3 regions of the Amycolatopsis sp. NPDC104819 genome follow, and region 2 is predicted to be linked to each of the others. Evidence: riboswitches for the same ligand, from Rfam matches in the RefSeq annotation. Region 2 holds a riboswitch; each other region holds the start of a gene.
The links. Region 2 has a riboswitch for S-adenosylmethionine ahead of thrC (threonine synthase). Riboswitches for the same ligand answer to the same signal wherever they lie in the genome.
Positions count from the first base shown of each region.

Region 1: it holds a riboswitch for S-adenosylmethionine, as region 2 does, so the genes downstream of both, ACZ63E_RS39595 (methionine ABC transporter ATP-binding protein) here and thrC (threonine synthase) in region 2, are expected to answer to the same signal.
Region 3: it holds a riboswitch for S-adenosylmethionine, as region 2 does, so the genes downstream of both, ACZ63E_RS07950 (aminotransferase class V-fold PLP-dependent enzyme) here and thrC (threonine synthase) in region 2, are expected to answer to the same signal.

Region 1 covers NZ_JBVJON010000017.1:51,704-56,571, forward strand. The annotation lists gene ACZ63E_RS39585 (transglycosylase family protein) at 1-1,067, shown strand, start outside; gene rsmA (16S rRNA (adenine(1518)-N(6)/adenine(1519)-N(6))-dimethyltransferase RsmA) at 1,396-2,232, shown strand; SAM riboswitch class I at 2,379-2,485, shown strand; gene ACZ63E_RS39595 (methionine ABC transporter ATP-binding protein) at 2,679-3,692, shown strand; gene ACZ63E_RS39600 (MFS transporter) at 3,760-4,868, opposite strand, start outside.
Region 2 covers NZ_JBVJON010000002.1:309,300-314,167, reverse strand. The annotation lists gene ACZ63E_RS06315 (DMT family transporter) at 1-101, opposite strand, end outside; gene rpsT (30S ribosomal protein S20) at 456-716, shown strand; gene holA (DNA polymerase III subunit delta) at 766-1,746, opposite strand; SAM riboswitch class I at 1,882-2,015, shown strand; gene thrC (threonine synthase) at 2,029-3,294, shown strand; gene ACZ63E_RS06295 (ComEC/Rec2 family competence protein) at 3,343-4,868, opposite strand, start outside.
Region 3 covers NZ_JBVJON010000002.1:623,228-628,095, reverse strand. The annotation lists gene lspA (signal peptidase II) at 1-273, opposite strand, end outside; gene ACZ63E_RS07960 (hypothetical protein) at 361-993, opposite strand; gene ACZ63E_RS07955 (hypothetical protein) at 933-1,556, opposite strand; gene ACZ63E_RS07950 (aminotransferase class V-fold PLP-dependent enzyme) at 1,573-2,928, opposite strand; SAM riboswitch class IV at 2,966-3,080, opposite strand; gene ACZ63E_RS07945 (M23 family metallopeptidase) at 3,174-3,830, opposite strand; gene ACZ63E_RS07940 (potassium/proton antiporter) at 4,065-4,868, opposite strand, start outside.

The sequences.
Region 1 (4,868 bases), on a different contig from region 2:
TCATGATCAGCATCGCCGGTGGTGGCGCCGCCGCGCTGGCGATGAACAAGAGCGTCACCGTCGACGTCGACGGCCAGCAGCAGACCGTGCACTCGTTCGGCGACACCGTCGGCGAGGTGCTCGAGGACGCGGGCCTGTCCGTCGGCGCGCACGACTCGCTTTCCCCGTCCCCGCAGGCCGAGGTCGGCGACGGCGGGGTCATCAAGCTCGAGCGCGGCCGTCAGCTGAAGATGATCGTCGACGGCGCGGAGCACACCTCCTGGGTCCGCGCGACCCACCTGGGTGAGGCGCTCAGCCAGCTCGGCATGACCGGCATGGACAAGCCCGGCACGTGGATGTCGATGGCGAAGGACGGCGAGCTGCCCCTCCAGGGCGCCACCGTCGAGATCAAGACCCTCAAGAACATCACGCTGTACGACGGCGCGAACGCGCCGAAGCCGGTCAAGACGACCGCGGTCACCACGAAGGAGTTCCTGGGCGAGTACAAGCTCACCCTGGGCCCGGAGGACGCCGCCGAAGGTGGCCTGGACGTCAAGCTGACCGACGGCGCCGAGGTGCACATCAGCCGCACCGGCGTCTCGACGGTCGTCCAGAAGGAGACCATCGACCCGCCCGAGCAGAAGGTCGACGACCCGAACCTCGAGAAGGGCAAGACCGAGGTCGAGGACCCCGGCACGCCCGGCGAGAAGATGGTGACCTACAAGGTCACGCAGAAGAACGGCAAAGAGGTCTCGCGCGAGAGCGTCTCCGAGCAGGTCATCACGGAGGCCAAGCCGAAGATCATCCACGTCGGCACGAAGAAGCCGGCGAACCCGGTCATCGGCGACGCGTCCTCGTGGGACCGCATCGCGCAGTGCGAGTCGGGCGGCAACTGGGCCACCAACACCGGCAACGGCTACTACGGCGGCCTCCAGTTCGACAAGCAGACCTGGAACGCCTACGGCGGCTCCCAGTACGCGGCGCTGCCGAGCCAGGCGACGCGCGAGCAGCAGATCTCGGTGGCCGAGAAGGTCCGCGACGCCCGCGGCGGTTACGGCGCCTGGCCGGTCTGCGGCAAGAAGGCCTGACGAACTCCCGAACCGGCCCCCGTCCTCCCCGGACGGGGGCCTTTTCGCGTGCGCCGAGGGGCATCACGCGTGCGCCGAGGGGCATCACGCGTGTCCCGAGGGGAATCACGCGTGTCCGGAGAGGCATCACCCGTGATTGGCGGGGCATCACACCCGATGCCCGCCCAGTCACGCGTGATGCCTGCTCAATCACGCGAGATGCCCCTCCAATCACGCGAGTTCCGCGCTCAGTCACGCGAGTTCCGTCCCTGATCACGCGAGTTCCGTCCTCGATCACCGCGAACCGACCGTCCGGGGGCGCGAGATGTCCCATCGGTAAGCTCGGCCGGTGGTTGAACTGCTGGGACCTGCCGAGATCCGCGGGCTGGCGGCCGAACTCGACGTGCGGCCGACGAAGAAGCTCGGGCAGAACTTCGTGCACGATCCCAACACCGTCCGCCGGATCGTCGAGCTCGCCTCGGTCGGTCCGGACGACGTCGTGCTCGAGGTCGGGCCCGGCCTCGGGTCGCTGACGCTGGGGCTGCTCGCCACCGGCGCGCGGGTCGTCGCCGTCGAGATCGATCCCAAGCTGGCCGAACGGCTGCCGAAGACTGTCGCCGAGCGGGGGCCGGACGCCGCCGAGCGCCTCACCGTCCTCGAGGCCGACGCCATGCGCGTCACCGATGCCGAGCTGCCGGCGCCGACTGCCCTCGTCGCCAACCTCCCCTACAACGTCGCCGTGCCGGTGGTGCTGCACCTGCTCGCCGAAGTGCCGTCGCTCACCTCCGGCCTCGTGATGGTCCAGACCGAGGTCGCCGACCGGATGGCGGCGGGCCCGGGCAGCCGGATCTACGGCGTGCCGAGCGTCAAGCTCGCCTGGTACGGCCCGGCGCGCAAGGTCGCCGCGGTGCCACGCTCGGTGTTCTGGCCGGTACCAAACGTCGACTCCGCGCTCGTCGCCTTCGAGCGCGGCGACGCGCCGGCGTCCGACGACCGGGAACGGCTCTTCGGGCTCGTCGACGCCGCTTTCTCACAGCGCAGGAAGACGCTCCGGGCCGCGCTGGCGGGCTGGGCGGGCTCGGCCGAGCGCGCCGGCGAGCTGCTGGCGGCCGCCGGGATCGACCCGAAGACGCGCGGCGAGCAGCTCGACGTCCACGACTTCGCCCGGCTCGCCGCCGCCCGCTAGCCGCGGGCGACGTCCACTGTGGATGTCAACCGGCAGGGTGCTCGCCGACGTCTCCCGGCGTGCGCGTCTCGCCATCCGGACGCCGCCAGTCGTGTGATCTGGGCCAACGGGCTTGCGTTCGCTCTGCGGGATCGGTTTACTCAGTATGTCCATCCCGAGCGACTGAGAGACCTGGCTCGCCGAAGTCGCAGCAACCACCCTCCACAGGGCAGGTGCTACCGCCAGGACCGATGGAGGCCGTTTCCGATGAAGAGGGTAGCTCGCCCCCTGCTGCTGACCAGGCGTCGCGTAGTCGACGAAGGCCGCCGCTCCGTGACCGCATGTCGACGCTCCAACTGAGCTTTCCCGAGCCGGTCCACCTCTTCTTCTCGCACCGTCCATAGAGGACGGATTTCGTCTGCGGCCGGGCGCCTCCGAGTGAGCGCGCCCCGTTTTCTGGAGCCTTCGTGATCACCGTCGAAAACCTGTCCAAGTCCTTCGCCACCAACGGAAACTCGGTCGTCGCCCTGCGCGACGTGAGCGTCGACGTCCAGGCCGGCTCGCTGTTCGGCGTGGTCGGTCCCGCCGGTTCGGGCAAGTCCGTCCTGGCCCGCTGCATCGCGCTGCAGGAGCGTCCCGACCGTGGTGTCGTCCGGCTCGACGGCCTCAACACCGGCACCCTCGACGGCCGCCGGCTGCGGGAGATCCGCCGCCAGCTGGGCATCGTCGGCTCGAAGCCGGAGCTGATCGCCGAGCGCACCATCGCCGGCAACATCGCCTCCCCGCTGGAGCAGCTCGGGGTCGACGGCCCGCAGCGCCGCAGCCGCGTCGGCTCCCTGCTCGACCTCGTCGGCCTGACGCCGCGCGCCGCGCAGCGCCCCTCGGAGCTGTCCGTCGGTCAGCTCCGCCGGGTCGCGGTCGCGAAGGCGCTCGCGGCGGCCCCCGCCGTGCTGCTCGCGGACGACCCGACCGCCGGTGTCGACCCGGAGGAGGCCGGCGCGGTGCTCACCGTGCTCGACCGGGCCCGGTCCGAGCTGGGGGTCACCGTGGTGGTCACCACGCCGGACGCCGGGGTGGTCCGCCGGGTCTGCGACGACGTCGCGGTGCTGGAGGACGGCACGGTCGTCGAGCGCGGCACGGTGCTCGACCTGATCTCCAACCCGGCCAGCCGCACCGCACAGGCGCTGCTGCCGGCCATCGAGACCCCCCGCTCGCAGGGTGCGCGTTACGACCGCTCGGTCGACGTCGTGCTGGTCGGCTTCGCGTCGGTCGGCGCGTTGCTGCCCGAGGCGGCGGGCCGGTTCGACGTCGAGTTCGCCACCATCGGCGGCGGCCTGACCCGGATCGGCGACACCCCGGTCGGCCGCTTCCGCCTCGGCGTCCGCGGCGAGCGCGCCGACGCGGCCCTCGCGTGGGTCACCGAGCGCGGTGGCCACGTCACGCACACGGCTCGCGGCCCCCAGGGTGTCGCGGCCGCCTGACCTCCAGCGCCCCAAGGCGGCCTTGGGTGCGTTGAACGCACCGAAGGCCACATTGGGGCGCTCGGGGTCAGCGGGTGCCGCGCGGCAGGACCAGCAACGCGGTGAGCGCCGCGGCGCCGATGAGGCCCGCCGCCCAGGCCGCGGCCGTCGTGTAACCGTGGACGATCGCCGCCGGCGTGGTCAGCCCGGCCGCCGCCGCGGTGGCGATCGTGTTCAGCGCCGCCGTCCCGAGCGAAGCTCCCACCTGCTGTGACGTCGTCACGAACGCCGACGCCGCGCCCGCTTCACGCGCGCCGACCCCGCGGGTCGCGACGTTCAGCACCACCGGCATGCTCAGCCCGGCCCCGACCCCCAGCAGCAGCTGCATCGGCAGGATCACCGTGACGTACGACGCGTCCGGCGTCAGCCGTGTGGCGAGCAGGAGCCCGCAGCCGAGCACGAACAGCCCGCCCGCCAAGAGAGGCCGCGGTCCGACGCGGGCCAGCAGCCGGCTCGACACCTGTGTGGACGTCAGCATGTTCGCGCCGAGCGTCGGCAGGAACGCCAGCGCCGCGGCCAGCGCGCCGTACCCCATCACGACCTGCAGCTGGTAGGTCAGGAACAGGAACATCCCGAACGCGCCGAACGACGCCGCCCCGATCGTCAGGTACGCGACGGCGCGGGCACGGTCGCGCACCACCGTGAGCGGCAGCAGCGGGTGCGGGTGCCGGGCCTGCCGGCGCACGAACAGTCCGAGCAGCACAATGGAGGCTGTCAGGGAACCCAGTACCACCAAGGAGTTCCAGCCCTCAGTGGCCACTTCGGACAGTGCGTGCACGAGCAGCACGATCCCGCCGCAGCTGAGCAGTGCACTGGTCCAGTCCAGCTTGGTCTCCCGGTGCGCGGCGGCCGCGGGCACGGCGAACCAGGCGCCCAGCCCGGCCAGTATCGCGATCGGCACGTTGACGTAGAGGCTCCAGCGCCAGTCTAGGAACTCCGTCAGCGCGCCGCCGACGGTGAGCCCGACCGCGGAGCCGGACATCATGATGGCGCTGAAGATCCCGAACGCCTTCGCGCGTTCACGCGGTTCGGTGAAGGTCAGCGTCAGCAGGGACATCGTCGACGGCGCGAGCAGCGCCGCGAACACACCCTGCGCGGCCCGCGCGCCGATCAGCCACGCCGGCGACGGCGCGGCGC
Region 2 (4,868 bases):
ACGAACTGCGTGCCGCCGGAGGAGATCCGCTTGGCGGCCAGGTTCCACGCCGCATGCACGACCGCGGCGACGAGGACGAAGGACAGGGCGGTGGCGTTCATGGGACCCTTTCGGGTTTTCGCGCGCGCGAAAACCGGGTCCTCCAGGCTTTTGCCCCGTCAGATGAACGACCGGCCGTCCGGGCCCGCCGATGGTGCCGCTCGGACCAGACCCGCCGGTCCTGGTTGTGTGGTGCGGCGTGTGCGGACCGGCGACGGAACCCTAGGCACTGACCGCCCTCCACCGTACTCCCCATGATCGGTTGCGCGCAGGTCCCGGCGGACGAGGCCGGGAGCCGGGCTGTTAGAGTTATCGCTCGCTGCCCGTGCGGCATTCCGTCATGGAGGAAACCTGCTTTCGAGCAGGGCCACTTCAGCGCGGCGGCGAATCTCACCGAGTGAAACAGGAGTTGCCCTATGGCCAACATCAAGTCGCAGATCAAGCGCATCACGACGAACGAGAAGGCGCGTCAGCGCAACCAGGCGATCCGGTCCTCGGTGAAGACCGCGATCCGCAAGGTCCGCGAAGCCGCCGACGCCGGCGACAAGGCCAAGGCTGCCGAGCTGCAGCGCGACGCCGCCCAGAAGCTGGACAAGGCCGTCTCGAAGGGCGTCATCCACGCCAACCAGGCCGCCAACAAGAAGTCGGCGCTCGCGAAGCGCGTCAACGCGCTCTGAGCAAGCTGTTTCTGGAGAAGCCCCGGCCTCGGCCGGGGCTTTCTTCATGTCAGCGGTCGCCCTTGGCGGCCGCCACCTCCAGCACGGCTCGTTCCAGCGCGTAACCCGGGTCCGCCGCCACGCCCTTGACCTCGGCGTTGAGCCGCGCGACCACCCGCATCGCCGTGGCCAGCCCGTCCTGGTTCCAGCCCCGGGACTGGCCCTGCGCCTTGCGGATCTTCCACGGCGGCATGCCCAGCTCGCCGGCCAGCTGGTTGGGGTTACCGCGGCCCGCGCCGGAGACGCGGGCGATCGTGCGGACGGCGTCGGCCAGCGCGTCGGCGACCAGGACGTGCGGAACCCCGAGCTGCATCGCCCAGCGCAACGACTCGAGTGCGGCGGCGCGGTCACCGCTGACCGCCCGCTCCGCGACCGCGAACCCGGTCACGTCGGCCCGGCCGCGGTGGTAGCGCCGGACCGCTTCGGCGTCGACCGCGCCGCCGGTGTCCGCGACCAGCTGCGTCGCCGCAGAGGAGAGTTCCCGCAGGTCGGAGCCCACGGCGTCGATGAGCGCGGCGACGCCGGCGGGGTCGATCTTGCCGCCCACCCGGCGCACCTCGTGCCGCACGAACTGCTCCCGCTCAGCGGGCTTCGTCATCTTCGGGCACTCCGTGACTTCGGCGCCGGCCTTCTTCAGCACGGCCGGGAGCGTCTTGCCGGCCTTGCTGCGGCCACCGCCGGTGTGCACGACGACCAGCACGACCCCCTCCGCCGGGTCCTTCAGGTAGGACGCCACGGCGTCGGCCAGCTCCTGCGAGATGTCCTGCGCCGACTCCAGGACGATCACGCGGCCTTCGCTGAACAGCGAGGGGCTGACGAGTTCGGCCAGCTCAGGGGCTGTGAGATCGGACACCCGGACGCGGGTCAGCTCGGCCGTCGCGTCGATCGTGCGGGCCGCGGCCAGCGTCTCGCGGACGGCGCGCTCGATCAGCAGTTCTTCCTCACCCAGGACCAGGTGAAGCGGGGGCGGGGCGGTGGCTTGCGCGGTCACCGGAGGATCCTCTCACTTCTCCGAACGTGCGCCCGCTCCGGTGATGTGGAGCCGCCACCATGGCACGGTCCGAACGCCATGTCGTACGGTGTCCTCGAGGCGGCGCGTTTGTGGCGCGCCCCGACAACCGAATACCGCTCATCCAGAGGGGCAGAGGGAACGGCCCGACGAAGCCCCGGCAACCGGCGTACAGCCCGTCATCCCGCGATCGCGGGGTAGCTGACGACCACGGTGCCAATTCCGGCCCGCTTCGGCGGGGCAGATGAGGAAAGGAACCTCGCGATGACCGCAACCCTCGGCACGACCTCCACCACCAAGACCCCGGATCTCGGACCGGCCGTCGAACTGGTGTCGAAGGAAGAGGGCCACCGGCAGCCGCTCGCCCCCGAGTTCGTCTCCGCCGAAGACTTCTCGCCGCTCGAGGTCGCCTACGACTTCGGCCGCGTCCGCCGCGAAGACATCGAGGCCGGCCCCAAGAACATCTGGCGCTACAAGAAGCTCCTCCCGGTTCCGTCGAACATCGAAGAAATCCCGAACACCGAGCCCGGCGCGACCCGCTTGGTGCGCGCCGACCGCCTCGCCAAGGAGCTCGGCCTCAAGCGTGTGTGGGTCAAGGACGACACCGGCAACCCGACGCACTCCTTCAAGGACCGCGTGGTCGCCGTCGCGCTGGCCGCGGCCCGCGAGTTCGGGTTCGAGGTGCTCGCGTGTCCCTCGACCGGCAACCTGGCCAACGCGACGGCCGCCGCGGCCGCCCGCGCCGGCTGGCGGTCGGTCGTGCTGATCCCGAAGTCCCTCGAGCGCGCCAAGATCCTCACCACCGCGGTCTACGACGGCGACCTCATCGCCATCGACGGCAACTACGACGACGTCAACCGCCTCGCCACCGAGCTCGCCGGTGAGCACCCGAAGTGGGCGTTCGTGAACGTGAACGTCCGGCCGTACTACTCGGAAGGCTCGAAGACGCTGGCCTTCGAGGTCGCCGAGCAGCTGGGCTGGCGCATCCCGCCGCAGATCGTCGTGCCGATCGCCTCCGGTTCTCAGCTCACCAAGGTGGACAAGGGTTTCCGCGAGCTGGGTCAGCTCGGTCTCGTGGACGCCAGCCCGTACAAGGTGTTCGGCGCCCAGGCCACGGGCTGCTCGCCGGTGTCGGCCGCGTTCCGCGGCGGCCACGACGTCGTCCAGCCGGTGAAGCCGGACACGATCGCCCGTTCGCTGGCGATCGGCAACCCGGCCGACGGCCCGTACGTGCTCGACATCGTCAACCGCACCGGCGGCGCGATCGAGGACGTCTCCGACGAAGAGGTCGTCGAAGGCATCCGCCTGCTGGCCCGTACCGAGGGCATCTTCACCGAGACGGCCGGCGGGGTCACCGTCGCCACGGCGAAGAAGCTGGTCGAGACGGGCAAGCTGGACCCGGACGCCGAGACGGTGCTCCTCATCACCGGCGACGGCCTCAAGACCCTCGACGCGATCGAGAACCACGTGGGCCCCAAGGCGGTCCTGCCGCCGTCGGCCGCCGCGGTGAACAAGGCGCTCGGGTACTGATCTTCGCCCCGGCGGTGCGCCGGGGCGGGCCGCGGGGCTCACCCCGGCTCATCGGCGCGGTGGGCCGCGGGGCTCGCCCCGGCGTGAGATCGCCGGGCCCGCCGGTTCGCCTACGACGGCGGTGTCTCCGTCCTGGTCCGTCCGGGTCACCCGTGCGCCCAACGCCACCAGAGTGTCCATTGTGGACTTGCTGGGATGTCCGTAGGTGTTGCCCGCGCCCACGCTGACCAACGCCACCCGCGGCGCCACCGCGGCGAGGAACGACGGCAGCGAGTACCGCGAGCCGTGGTGTGGGACCTTCAGCACCTCCGCTTTCAAGTCTGTGACGTCGGCTAGGAGGTCCGCCTGCGCGGCCAGTTCGACGTCGCCGGTCAGGAGCATCCGGCCGGCTGCCGTTTGCGCCCGGAGGACCACCGAGCTGTTGTTGATGGTGGTGCCGTCCTGCCCGGCTGCACGGGCAGGGACGTAGCGCGGGCCGAGCACGTCGAGTGAGAGCCCGGGCCAGTCCAGCCGCTCCCCCGGGTTCAGCTCGACCAGGGGCACGGCCTGGCGGGCCGCCTCCGCGGCGACCTGCCGCCACGCCCACTCCGGCGCGCGCCCCGGCCCGACGGCGATGCCGCCGACCGCCCGGCCGTCGAAGACCGACGCGAGCCCGCCGATGTGGTCGGCGTGCAGGTGGCTCAGCACCACCAACGGGATCCGGTCGACGGCGAGCCGGTGCAGGCACTCGTCGACCGGTCCCGGCTCGGGTCCGGTGTCGATGACGATCGCCCGTCCGGGCTCGGCGGTCGCCAGGACGACCGCGTCACCCTGCCCGACGTCGCATTCGACCATCGCCCAGTTGCGCGGTGGCCACGCCGGCGCGATCACCCGGACCGGCACGAGCACCAGCAGCGCGCCGACGACCAGCACGGCCATGAGCAGCCGGACCCGCCGGTGACGAGCGGCCAGCACCAGCACGAGGAGCACACCGGCGGCGAGCAGGCCGCCGGCCCAGCCGCCGGGCCACGCGACTGTCGCGCCCGGGGCTCGTGCGCCGTGCCGCGCCACCGTGATCAGCCAGCGTGCCTCCGGATCGGCCAGGTGCACCAGGACCTTCCCCGCGCCCGGCCACCAGGGCCCGGTGACCGTCGCCAGCACGCCGAGCACGGTCGCCGGGGCCACGACCGGCGCCGCGAGGACGTTGGTCAGCACCGAAACCAGGCTCACCGAGCCCGCCATGCCCGCGATCACCGGTGCGGTCACGAGAAACGCCGCCAGCGGGATCGCCAGCCCTTCGGCGAACCCCGGCGGAACGCCGCGGCGGACGAGCGCGGCCGCCCAGCGAGGCGCGAGCAGCACGAGCCCGGCGGTGGCGAACACCGACAGCGCGAACCCGAAGTCCGTGGCCATCGCCGGATCCGCCACCACCAGCACGCAGACCGCGAACGCCAACGCGGGCAGCGCCGAACCACGCCGTCCCAGCGCCAGAGCCAGCAACGCGACCGCCGCCATGACGCCGGCCCGCAGCACGCTCGGTTCCGGGCCGACCAGGACGAGGAACCCGGCCAGGCACGCCCCGGCCGCCACCGCCG
Region 3 (4,868 bases), 310 kb from region 2:
CGCGATGACGACGGCGAGCGCGACCAGCGCCAGCACCCACGTCATCCCGGTCGCCATCGAGAACGCGGCGCCCGGGTTGCGGATCACCTGCAGGTAGATCAGCCCGCCGAGGATCCGGACCGGCTCCTTGCCCTCCAGGTTCGCGACGACCAGGTTCTTCGTCACCAGGTCGATCGCCCAGAGCACGACCGCGACCGCGAACACCCAGCCGACACGACGCTTCGGCAGCAGCGGCTTCGCCGGGACCTCGGGGGTCTCCGGCGCGTCGGCCACGGGGTCGGGCGCCGCTTCGGCGGCGGCTTCGGTCTCGGGTTCGGAGTGGCTGGGCTCGGTGCTCACCGGTCCATTGTCCACGCCTGGTCAGGGTGCGTCGGCGGCAGTGTCGCGGGGACGCCGGAGGAGGACCGCGAACGCCGCGGCGAACAGCACGCTCGTCGCGGCGAGCGCCCCGGTCACCGGGGTCGGCAACAGCACGCTGACCAGCGCGAACACCACGGTCACGGCGAGCACGAACCAGCTGCGCTCGTAGGCGGCCAGCACCAGCAGCCCCAGCGCCGCGACGAGCGCGCCCCGGACGTCGCCGGGCAGCCGAAGCTCGACGGCGCCGAGCAGGTCGAGCAGCGGGACGGCGGCGAGCGCGGCCAGGGTGCCGAGCACGAACCGGACGGGCCGTGGCGGGGTGCCGGCGCGGCGCAGGTGCAGCCAGTGCCAGCCGGCGACGGCGAGCACGACACACGCGAGGCCGGCGAGCCAGCCGAGCGCCGCGGGCGGCACGACGTTCGTCGCGTAGACGTCGGTGGAGTACCACCCCGTGCCCCCGACCCCGCCGGTGCCGAGCCCGACCCCGGACAGGTCCTGGGCCAGCTCGTAAGCGCGCGAGTGCACGAACTGGCCGGCCTCCGGCGTTTCCGGGACCAGGGCGACCACCGCCATCACGAGCTGCGCGAACCCCAGTGCGGCCAACGGGAACCAGTGGTCGCGCGATCTCCCCATCGGGGCAGGATAGCGCCCGCCAGCAGGACGCCGGCCGAAATCAGCACGCCGGGCAGGTCCGCGACGAGGACGGCGGCCGCCCCGGAAAGCACGGCGGTGGCGAGGATCAACAGGCTGCGTTCCCACCACGCGACGACGGCGAGGCCGAGCGTCGCGAGGATCGGGCCCCGGGCCGTGGCGTCGAGGCCGAACCAGCTGTAAGCGAGCAAATCCAGCAGCGGCACCGCGAGCACGACGCCGGCGGCGGAGAGCACCGCGGCTTTCACGCCGAGCCGCCGGGCGTACCCGGCCACCACCGCGAGGAACGCGGCGATGAGCGCCCACTGCCAGGCCACCCCGATCCCACCGCGGTAGGCGATCACCGTGTCGGAAATGCCGAGGAACTGCTGCGGGCCACCATGGTCGTCGACAGTGAGCCCGAAGATGCTCTGGTACGACGGCGCGGCCGGCGCGAAGTGCGACGCCAGCTCGGCGGTCACGGCCGAGCGGCGGAACAGCTCGACCGTGACCAGGACCAGCTCGGCAAAACCGAGCAGTGCCAACGAAACCCCGTGCCTCCCCATCGGCCCAGGCTAGCGCTCAGCAGAACGGCGGGAGCTCCCGCGGGTCGCCGACCGGCGCCCAGCGGCCGTCCACCTTCGTGTATTCCCAGCGCGCGCCGCGGGCGACGATCTGGCGCAGCGCCAGCACCACGCGGTCGACGTGCTCCTCGGTGCTGCCGAGGCCGAGGCTGACGCGCACCGCCTGCCGGCCGTCACCGCCGGCGACACCGATGAGCCGCTTCGCCGCGATGTGGGCGCAGAACGCGCCGTCGCGCACGCCGATGCCGTACTCGGCGGACAGCACGGCCGCGAGCCAGCCGGGGTCGAAGCCGTCGACGACGAAGCTGACCGTGCCGACGCGGTCGACCGGCGCGTCGAACAACCGCAGCTCGGCGCAGCCGGGGATGCTCTCCAAACCCTTGCGCAGCCGGGTGAGCAGGGCCTGCTCGTGCGCTTCGACCGCGGCCCAGTTCCGGCTCAGGGTTTCGCAGGCGACACCGAGCGCGTACACACCGACGGTGTTGGGCGAGCCCGCTTCGTGGCGCTCGGGCCCGTCGTTCCAGACCACGGCGTCGTCGGTGACGAGCTTGGTCGCGCCGCCGCCGGCGAGGTACGGCTGGGCGGCGCGCAGCCAGTCGGCGCGGCCGATCAGCGCGCCGGCGCCGAACGGTGCGTACAGCTTGTGGCCGGAGAGGGCGACGTAGTCGACGTCCAGCTCCTTGATCGAGACGCGGCGGTGCGGGGCGAGCTGGGCGGCGTCGAGCGCGATGCGGGCGCCGTGTTTCCGTGCCACCGCGGCGATTTCGGCGACCGGGAGCAGTTCACCGGTCACATTGGAGGCTCCGGTGACGACCACCAGGCGCGGTCCTTCGGGGCAGCCGGCGAGCGCTTCGTCCACAGCGGACACCGCGGCGAGGCGGGTGCGCGGGGTCGGGATCCGCCGGACGTGCGGGCCCCGCCACGGAAGCAGCGCCGCGTGGTGCTCGGTGTCGAACACGACCACCGAGGTGCGCGGCGGGAGGCTGCGGGCGAGCAGGTTGAAGGAGTCCGTGGTGTTGCGGGTGAACACGACGGTGTCGGTCCGGCGCGCGCCGACAAACCGGCGCAGGGTGTCGCGGGTGCGCTCGTAGAGCTTGGTCGACACCTGCGACGCGAAGCCGGCGCCGCGGTGGACGCTGGCGTACCAGGGCAGGAACTCGTCGACGGCGCCGCGGACGGCCTCCAGGCACGGCGCGCTCGCCGCGTGGTCGAGGTTGGCGTAGCCGATATCGCCGCCGGTGACGAGCGGGACCCGCAGCGACGCGCCGGCGACGGCCGGGATCTCCTGCGGGACAACGGTTTCGACGAGCTCGACGGGAGCGACGGTGCTGGTGCGGTCGATGGCGAGAGTCATCGGTGCCTCCTCGGCAGTCCGGGGGACCCCGGCGAGGGGCCCGCGCTTGCCCGTCGCACGACGCGACCGGCCCGGTCTTCACCCGGGGCACCCCACCGCGGTAGGAGGGTTGCCGGCCAGCAAGCCGGGGCTTGACGCTGGCACTCATGACCTGGCTCGAAGGTAACCGAAACCGGACGCGGCGGCCAACCCCCGGTTCGCATTCTGAGACGCCGCTCACAGGACTGCGCAGGATGCGAGAAGGGTCAGAGCTTCGCGCGGAAGTGGCCCGGCAGCTGCGTGACGGCGTTGTCCGCGAGGTGCGTCGCGGTGCCCTGGTACTGCTCGGATCCGGCGGTGAAGAGCCAGCCGCCCAGGGTCTTCCCGTCGACCGGCTCGCCGTGGGCCGCGGCGACCGCCGTCGAAACCTCGGCGAAGGACTTGCCGTCCCAGTTCGCCGCCGGGGCGTCCGGCAGGGTCCAGAGCGTGAAGTGGACGTGCGCGCCGGTGCTGCTGCCGCCGCACGGGAGCGCGTTGCCGGTCGAGCCGAGCTCGGCCCCGGCCTCGACCTGCTCACCGTCGGTGACCTTGATGCCCTCCATGTGGTAGTACCCGGTGCGCCAGCCGCCGGCGTGGTCGATGGTCACCCAGTCGCCGCCCGCGCAGTGCTGGAGGTGCACGGTGCCGGCCAGCGGGGCCCGCACGGTGCGGTCGGCCGGGCTGAAGTCGACGGCGTTCTTGACCCCGGTGCTGCCGTCGTCGGAGTGGATGCCGGCCGAGTACACCTGCTGGCCCGCCTTGAACGGCAGGGCCAGGGCCGGGAACGGGGCCACTTCGGCGCTCGCGGCCGGCGCGGCGAGCAGCCCGCAGGCGGCGGTCATCACGGCGGCCAGAACCGCCCCACGAACGTGCAGCTTCGTCACCGTGCGTACTCCTTTGGCTGTTCACTCACCCATTCGAACTAACCGGATCGAGCGCACAGTAGGCCAAAGGTTGGATCACTGGGAAGATCACACGGCGTTTTTATGCCCGACGATCACCCTCACGGAAAAAGATCACCAGGTCAGCACGAGAACCGGACAAGGACCGGACAAGACGCAGGCCAGCGCAGGCCCAGTCGTCCGATCGATCACGGACCGGCCACGACCACGAACGGGCTAACGGCCCGACTCGCCCTTCCAGCGGGCCAGGCGCCCGGCCCGGTCCACCGCGCGGAGCCGGCGTTCGACGGTGTCGCGGACGACGCTCGTCGTGACGACCAGCAGCTGGTCGTGCTCCTGCAGCCGGCTCGTCTTCTGCGGGGTGAAGCCGGCGCCTTCGCGCACGACCAGGCTGACGGTCGCCCCGACCGGCAGGCGCAGCTCGGACAGGTACACGCCGTGCAGCTTCGACCCGGGCTGGATGCGGACCTGCAGCAGCTCGGCGCCCAGCTCGTCCAGCGGCGCGGAGTCGACCTCGATCTCGTGCGCCTCGGACTTCTTGGACAGCCCGAGCCACCGCGCGAGCGGCCCGAGCGTCGCCCCCTGGAGCAGCGTCAGCACGATGACCAGCACGAACACCGCGTCGACCAGCCGTTGCGCGCCCGGCAGCCCCTGCGAGAGCGGGATCATCGCGAGCACGATCGGCACCGCCCCGCGCAGCCCGGCCCACGACAGGAACGCTTGTTCCCGCCACGGCAGCTTGAACGGCAGCATCGACAGCACGACGGACACCGGCCGGGCCAGCAGCAGCACGACGGCGCCCGCGACCAGGCCCGGCACCAGCGTCTCGAGCAGCCGGCCCGGCGAGGCGAACAGCCCGAGCAGCACGAACAGCCCGATCTGCGCCAGCCAGCCCAGCCCTTCGGCGAACGACAGCGTGTCCGAGCGGTGCGGCAGCCGTGAGTTGCCGAGCACCAGCGCGGCGACGTAGGTGGCGAGCAGCCCGGACGCGTGCGCCAGCTGCCCGGACGAGTACGCCAC